2 regions of the Aquimarina sp. MMG015 genome follow, and region 1 is predicted to be linked to the other one. Evidence: riboswitches for the same ligand, from Rfam matches in the RefSeq annotation. Region 1 holds a riboswitch; the other holds the start of a gene.
What was found. A riboswitch is a leader RNA that binds a small molecule or an ion and turns the genes downstream of it on or off. The one in region 1 is predicted to bind cobalamin.
Positions count from the first base shown of each region.

Region 1 (4,223 bases):
CGTTCTATCTTATAGCGCAATTGTTTTCTAATAAAAAAGCAACTATTGTGGCCCCTACTTTTTCGGAATATGAGGACGCTTGTAAAAATTTTCAGCTAGATTATCTGTTAGTTTCTAGAACCGAAATAAAAGATACTGATGCCGATTTAGTGTTTATATGTAATCCTAACAATCCTAATGGAGCTATTTTCTCTAAAAATGATTTAGAGTTTCTTTTTAAACAAAAACCAGAGACTACATTTGTTATTGATGAGGCGTACATAGAGTTTACCAACAGTGTTGAATCCATCATTTCATTAACAAAAAACTACAGGAATTTAATTGTTGTTCGTTCATTAACCAAAACATTTACAATTCCGGGATTGCGTTTAGGATATATCGTTTCAAACACTTTAATCATCAAAAAGCTATTAACTTTAAAAATGCCTTGGAGTGTTAATTCATTAGCGATAAAAGCAGGAGAATATATTTTCAAAAATTATGAAGCATTTCAATTTGAGGCTGCTGAATTAATAGAAGAAACAATCATTTTTAAGGAACAACTTGAGCAATTAGATGGAATGAAGGTTTGTGAAAGCAACACCTCTTATTTTTTAGTTGAATTGTTGCAGAAATCTGCAATGGAGCTAAAAGAATATTTAATCGTAAAACATCAAATCCTGATTAGAGATGCGACAAATTTTAAAGGGTTAACAGGAGAATATATTAGACTTTCTACACAAAGTAAAGAAGCTAATAAGATATTGATTCAAGCGTTGAAGGAATGGATGTAAACCAAATGTACATAGTAGTTTTTGCTTTTGGTTTAGATGCAGTATTGGGAGACCCTAGAAAATTGCCGCATCTTATTGTGGGCTATGGAAATAGTATTGCTCTTGGAGAAAAATGGCTAAATAAAGGTTCATATAAATTCTTAAAAGGTGCCTTATTAACGATTGTATTAGTAGGGCTTTCTTTTACGATACCTTTTCTAATTATTAGATCGTTAAACACGTATGGTTTTAAAATTTTGGCACTTGCTTTTTCAATACTTATGCTGTTTTATTGCTTGGCCAACAAAACATTGATAAAAGAAGGATATGCAGTATTTAATACTTTGAAAAATCAAGGGCTAGAATCAGGACGCAAACGTTTGTCTTGGATTGTGGGACGAGAAACTGATAATTTAAATGAGCAACAAATTAGAGTTGCTACTTTTGAAACCATGTCTGAAAACTTAAGTGACGGCGTTATTGCACCCTTATTTTATTTTTTGATTTTAGGTGTTCCTGGAGCAATGGGGTATAAAATGATCAATACTTTAGACTCTATGATCGGGTATAAAAGTGATCGTTATATACAGTTTGGTAAGTTTGCCGCAAAATTAGACGATGTTGCTAATTATATTCCTGCTCGAATTACTGCACTGTTAATATTAGTTGTTCAAAATAAGTTAAGCGGACTTTCTTTTTTGTTTAGAGAAGGAAAGAAGCATAGTAGTCCTAATGCGGGCTATCCAGAGGCTGCTCTAGCATATGTTTTAAATTGCCAATTCGGAGGACCAAATTATTATCATGGAAAATTGGTTAAGAAACCTTTTATAGGTGTTAATAATCGCGAAATTAAACACGAGGAAATTAAAAGAGTAAGTAAAGTAAATTATGGGGTAAGTATTGTATTTTGTTTATTAATAGTAGGTGTGTTATTAGTATTCCAATATGCATAATTTTCAAAAAAAACATATTATTACCGGGGCTCCTGGGACAGGTAAAACAACATTAATAAACAATCTAAAAAACACCATACCGTGTATGGATGAGGTTTCCAGAAAAGTAATTATTGATGAACAAAAAAACAACAAAAAAGGAACACCTTGGGGGGATATTAATCGATTTACTGAACTTGTGTTTAGGCGTACAAATCAAGAATTATTGAACACTAATACGCTAATTTGTGATAGATCCTTGTTAGATCTAGAAGCTTATTTAACGGTAGAAGATAAGGTGATTCCAGACTACCTAACAGACTTTCCTTATCAAGAAACATATCATAAAATTGTTTTTTTTACGCCAACATGGTTTGAGATTTATTGTAAAGATGGACAACGATTACAGGAATTTGAATATTGTTTAAGATTAGAAAAATCCCTGTTAAAGCTTTATAAAAATAAAGGATTCGAAATCATAATATTGCCTAAATCCTCTCCTCTAGAAAGAACAAAAGTCATTTTAGAAACTATTTACTATTAAATCAAAAATTAACAATACATTTGTGTCGCTTTTGGTTTCTTATTCTTTTCTTTTAAAAGAATATAGAATTAAAAGGGAATTTGGTGAGAATCCAAAACTGTTCCCGCAGCTGTAAGCTCTGCAAAAAGCTTTTAACATAGTAGTCACTGTTTTAAAAAAAATGGGAAGGCGTTAAAAGTAGAGTGAGTCAGAATACCTGCCTAAAGCAAAACATAATATTAACTTTCGGGAATAAAAGTTTAAGTGTTAGATGGCTATTTTGTGGCTTCTTACCCTACTTTCCCCCATAATAATAAGAATGGGAAAAAACATAGCAAATACAAAAGATACTTTTTTCTTTTGTGATGGAGGTTCTTGTCAAAAAGCAGGATCAGAACAAGTTATAAGAGCTGCAAGAGCTTATTTACGTAATAACGAACTTTGGGATACTACACATACAATTAAAACCAGATGTAATGGAAGGTGTGAAGATGCACCCACCTGTATTGTACATCCTGGAGAGTTTTGGTATAAAGAATTAACTGCAGAAAAAATAATTCCTATTGTAAAAAGACATCTCAATAACGAAAACCCTGTCGAAGAGGAGTTATTGTATCAAAAAGGTTGGGAACAACAAGCTTCAAGTAATGAAAGAACTCCTATTAAACCAAAACCTTTTGAGTTAAAAGATGACACGGAATTAGGTGAATGTTATATTACCAAAGGGTTTAGTTCAGATCAATATTTATATCCATTATTTTTGTATCTGTTAGAAAACCCAAAAGGCGTACTCCTATATATAGATGATAAAAACCCTATTTCGTTTGAAGAAATAGATGCAGTAGAGTACTCAAAGCCACACACACTAGAATTGCATACCAAAACTGAGAGTATTGCACTAACTATTGCTGCCGTTCCCAAAGAAAATAAGGAATTACAACAATCAAAAATTTCTAATACAGAATATTTCCATCAAAAAGGAACAGAACAAACTGGTATCCGTTTCAAGAATAAATTTGGAGAAATTTTAGGGAAAATTGAATTTGATTCTGCTCAAAATAAAGCTTGGGAGTATTGTATAAAAATTCAATTACAGAATACAAGTCTAGTTTCAATATAGGCATGAATAGGCATATCTCTATATTAGGATTGGGTTGGTTAGGATTACCACTTGCGTTGAAACTTCAAAAAAATGGATATTCAATTCACGGAAGCACGGCTGAATTAGATGCATTGAAATCATTATGTAAGCATTCATTTCTAACAAGTAGAATAAAAATTGAATCTGATAACATTATAGGAGATTGGGAATCTTTTATAGATGAAACATCGACACTTATTATCAATTTCCCTCCAAAACGGATCGATGATATAGAAACGATACACCCGTTTCAGATCAAACAGATTATAAAACATACGCCTGCCTCTACAAAAGTTATTTTTGTAAGCTCCACGTCAGTATATCAAAATAGTAATAGTCTCATAGATGAAACTGAAGATTGCGTTCCAGAAAAAGCATCTGGTAGGGCGTTAATAAAAGCAGAACAATTATTGCAACAGCATTTTGGTGATAATGTAACTGTTTTGAGATTAGCAGGACTAATTGGACCACAACGTCATCCAGGAAGATTTCTAGCAAATAAAAAACAATTAAAAACTCCTAATGTACCTGTAAATCTTATTCATCAAAAAGATGCTATAGATCTAATCGAGGCAGTTTTGGAAAAAAAATGTTTTGGTGAGATTATTAATGGTTGCGCAGATATACATCCAAAACGAAAAGAATTTTACGAAAATGCAGCTATTAAATTAAACTTGCCGGCACCAGTTTTCGAAACTACAACAAAAGAAAATTTTAAAATAATTGATAATTCAAAATCAAAATCACTACTTAATTTTGAGTATCAATTTTCAAATCCAGAATGGATTTTTACAAAACAACATTTACCTGAAATTAATATTATTGGAGCTGGACCTGGGAATAAAAATTTATTAACCTTAAAAGCTCTTGAAGCT
Region 1 is NZ_JAGJEB010000003.1:267,102-271,324, reverse strand. Features, by position in the region: gene J8L88_RS07895 (histidinol-phosphate transaminase) at 1-773, shown strand, start outside; gene cbiB (adenosylcobinamide-phosphate synthase CbiB) at 764-1,705, shown strand; gene J8L88_RS07885 (AAA family ATPase) at 1,698-2,228, shown strand; cobalamin riboswitch at 2,244-2,447, shown strand; gene J8L88_RS07880 (ferredoxin) at 2,527-3,327, shown strand; gene cobA (uroporphyrinogen-III C-methyltransferase) at 3,330-4,223, shown strand, end outside.

Region 2 (4,223 bases), on a different contig from region 1:
TACTTGGATTAGTAAAGAATCCGAATAAATAACAGTAACCTTACCTACCAAAAATAGTATAACCTCACTAGGTTATCAATATCAAAAACACTTAATAAACATGATGTTATTATAGATCAAAATGTTTTTTGATCAGGTATTAACGTGTGTTATTTTTCAAACAAATAAATAAGATAGATATGATTAGAAAAGTAATAATAACAGTTCTTTTGATAAACATTGTGACCATACAGGCACAAACATTTAATAAATCTACATTAGACAGTTTTTTTGAATTATTGGATGCTAATGATAAAGGTATGGGAAGCATTTCTATTTATAGACAAGGAAAAGAAATCTATAAAAATTCCATTGGTTATCTTGATTTAGCACATAAAACAAAGGCAAATTCTGAGACGATATATAGAATTGGGTCTATTACAAAAACTTTTACAGCAACAATAATCATGCAATTAATAGAAGATAATAAGTTGGATTTAGAAACCTTATTAAGTGATTATTTCCCAAAAGTTTCTAATGCTGATAAAATAACAATTGGACATATGTTGCGTCATCGTAGCGGTTTATTTAATTTAACAGAGGATGAAGATTTTATGAAATGGATGATTGTACCTAATACTAGAAAACAGATGATAGATAGATTGTTGAAAAAAGAAGGGAGTTTTGAACCTGGAGAAAAGACAGCATATTCTAACACGAATTATTTGTTACTCTCGTACATCGCCGAAGAAATTGAAGGTAAAACATATTCAGAAATTTTGCAGTCGAAAATAATACAACCTTTAGGTCTAAAAAGAACTGCTTATGGAAAAAATATTGATACAAGTAACAATGAAGCTCTTTCTTATGTTAAGAATGGTAATAAGTGGGTTAAAATAGAAAAACATACAGATATGAGCGTACCGATAGGAGCTGGAGCAATAGTATCTACACCAACAGAGGTTAATATTTTTTACAATAGTTTATTTTCTGGGAAACTAGTATCAAATGCCTCTTTAGAAATTATGATGGATACATCTACAGGAATGGGAATCGGTCTAGGAGGAGAGACCTTTTTTGGAAAACAAGCCTATGGTCATAATGGAGGTATTGATGGTTTCCAATCCCTTACAATGTACCTGCCAGAGGAAAAAATAGTGGTTTCTTATATAGGTAATGGAGTAGTAATGTCACCAAATAATTGTATTGTAAATGTATTAAAAAGCTATTATGATCAGGATTATAAACTTCCAGTGTTTAATGCACCATTAGAGTTTGCTACAGAAGAATTGGATGTTTTTTTAGGGGTTTATATTAGCAAGTCCTTCCCTTTTCAAATTACTTTTACAAAAGAAAATACAACGTTGATTGCCAGTGCTAAAGATGGTCCTACATTTCCATTAGTTGGATATCAGAAGAATGGATTTAAATCAGATAGAGCAGGAGCGACTATTAACTTTAATACAGATGAAAGTACAATGGTATTAGAGTTAAATGGAAATAAAGTATCTTTTAAAAGAAAATAAATAATATAAAAAAAACCTCTGTTTCTCTAGTTACAATAATAAACAGAGGTTTTTCTATTATTTATGTGATCCATCGCAATATGGTGGGTTACTAGTTAATTTACAGGTACATAAATATGCTTCCTTTGCTTCTTCCACAGTGAAAATAGTTGGAGGAGTGCCTCCAGTTGTTTTATGCGCTCCGTTACAAAAAGGTTGGTTTTCACTATGACCACAGGTACACCAGGCGTAATTTTTATTAGCTTCTAATTGACAAGGAACTGGTGAGTCACCACCTCGTATGTTATTCTCCATAATCTTAATTATTTTGATATTAAAATTATTAATTCCTAAATTAAGATTGATTTTAAATTAAGAATGTTTAAATAATCTTCTTTTAATGCTGTTTTAGGAGTGTCATCAGATTATTTAAAGTATTTTTATGTAGAATTAAAGTTCTTTAGATAAAATTTTATATCAACCAATATAGGTTTTGCTTAATTGTGAATTAATAGGGAATCGTGTGAGAATCACGAGCTGTCGCGCAACTGTAAGTAACCATATAGTTTTTATCAATTTATATCCACTGTTTTATTATAAAAAATGGGAAGGATGATAAAAATGTTATAAGTCAGGAGACCTGCCTATTATTGAATTGACTATGCTTTCGCGAATTGAAGTTTTGGTTAAGTTTGATGCACACTAAAAGGGTTTTTAACTTTTTTTGGTGATATAACTATATGCATTATTTTAATTCTCTTCATTTCTATAAGCACACTAATTTATACAAAGAGCTTTAAAAATTAATATTAATTTTTAAAAGTTTAAAGTTATGCTTACACACAATCTTGGCTATCCGCGTATTGGTAGCGAAAGGGAATTAAAAAAAGTTTCAGAACAATATTGGTCTGGAAAAACTAGTAGGAAGAATTTACTACAGGTAGGAAAAAACATCCGAAAAGAGAATTGGTTATTACAAAAAGAAGCAGGTATAGATTTAATACCGTCTAATGATTTTTCATTTTATGATCAAGTTTTAGATATGTCATTGATGGTTGGAGCGATCCCCAAAAGATATCAGAGCCTATTAGTTAATAAGCTTAGTTATTTAGACTTGTATTTTGCAATGGCTAGAGGATATCAAAAGGATAGTTATGATATTACAGCGATGGAAATGACAAAATGGTTTGATACTAACTATCATTATATTGTTCCAGAGTTTTATAAAAATCAAGAGTTTACCTTGTCTTCTACGAAAGTAATTGATGAGTTTTATGAAGCAAAAGAAATTGGTATACAAACAAAACCAGTATTAATTGGTCCTGTGTCTTATCTGTTATTAGGAAAAGCAAAAGGAGAAAGTTTTGAAACAATTGATCTAGTGGATAAGTTAATACCAGTATATATAGATTTAATAAAGAAATTGGTTTCTTTAGGGGTTGAATGGATACAATTCGATGAGCCTTTTTTAGCACTTGATCTAACCAAAAAAGAGAAAGAAGTATACAAACAAGCATATCTTAAATTAAAAAGCTCTTTTCCGGATTTAAAAATAATGATAGCAACCTATTTTGAGAGTATCCAAGATAATTTAGAATTAATAGCAAATAAACTTCTTATTGATGCGATTCATATTGATTTAGTCAAGTGTCCAGAACAATTAGATAGTGTATTGGATAGTATTCCCGAACGGATACATCTTTCATTAGGGGTTGTAGATGGAAGAAATATATGGAAAAACAATTATCAAGAGTCATTATCATATATAAATAGAGCGAAAGAAAAGAGAGAAGAAAACACTATTTTGATAGCACCTTCTTGTTCATTACTTCATTCACCATGTGACTTAGATTTAGAAGCAAATAATGAGAAATTATCCTTAGAGGTTAAAGACTGGTTATCTTTTGCAAAACAAAAATTAAAAGAAGTAGTTACTTTAAAGGAGGTTACTCTTTTAGAAAAAGAAGATAAAGTATTTGAAGAATTAGAAAAAAACATAATTTCTCATGCGAATAGGAGTAGTTCAGAAAGAATTCATAATTCAGAGGTTGATGAAAAAGTCAAAGCAATTTCGAAGCAGGATATAGTAAGAAAAAATTCTTTTAACCTTCGTAAAGAAGTGCAACATAAAAATTTAAACCTACCTGTTTTCCCAACTACGACTATTGGATCGTTTCCACAAACAAAAAAAGTAAGAAGTTGGAGATATCAATATAAAAAAGGAAATATTTCTTTAATGCAGTACGAAGAATACATAAAAGAAGAAATCATAAAAGTAATTCGTTGGCAAGAAGAAATAGGGTTAGATGTTTTAGTTCACGGGGAGTTTGAGCGTAATGATATGGTAGAATATTTTGGAGAAAAGCTAGATGGTTTTACTTTTACTAAATTCGGTTGGGTCCAGAGTTATGGATCTCGTTGTGTAAAACCTCCTATTATTTATGGTAGTGTAAAGAGACCAAATCCAATGACGATAGATTGGACTTTATTCGCACAATCATTAACTTCAAAACCGGTAAAAGGCATGCTTACAGGGCCTGTAACTATTTTGCAATGGTCTTTTGTAAGAAATGATCAACCTGAATCTATAACTTGTAATGAGATAGCTTTAGCGATAAGAGATGAGGTAAAGGATTTAGAAGATAATGGGATTAATATAATTCAGATTGATGAACCAGCATTAAGAGAAGGTCTTCCTTTAAAGAGTAAATATCATAGTGATTATTTTGAATGGGCAAT
Region 2 is NZ_JAGJEB010000010.1:54,281-58,503, reverse strand. Features, by position in the region: gene J8L88_RS17890 (MotA/TolQ/ExbB proton channel family protein) at 1-28, shown strand, start outside; gene J8L88_RS17885 (serine hydrolase) at 180-1,505, shown strand; gene J8L88_RS17880 (CDGSH iron-sulfur domain-containing protein) at 1,563-1,799, opposite strand; cobalamin riboswitch at 1,956-2,147, shown strand; gene metE (5-methyltetrahydropteroyltriglutamate--homocysteine S-methyltransferase) at 2,317-4,223, shown strand, end outside.
Region 2: it holds a riboswitch for cobalamin, as region 1 does, so the genes downstream of both, metE (5-methyltetrahydropteroyltriglutamate--homocysteine S-methyltransferase) here and J8L88_RS07880 (ferredoxin) in region 1, are expected to answer to the same signal.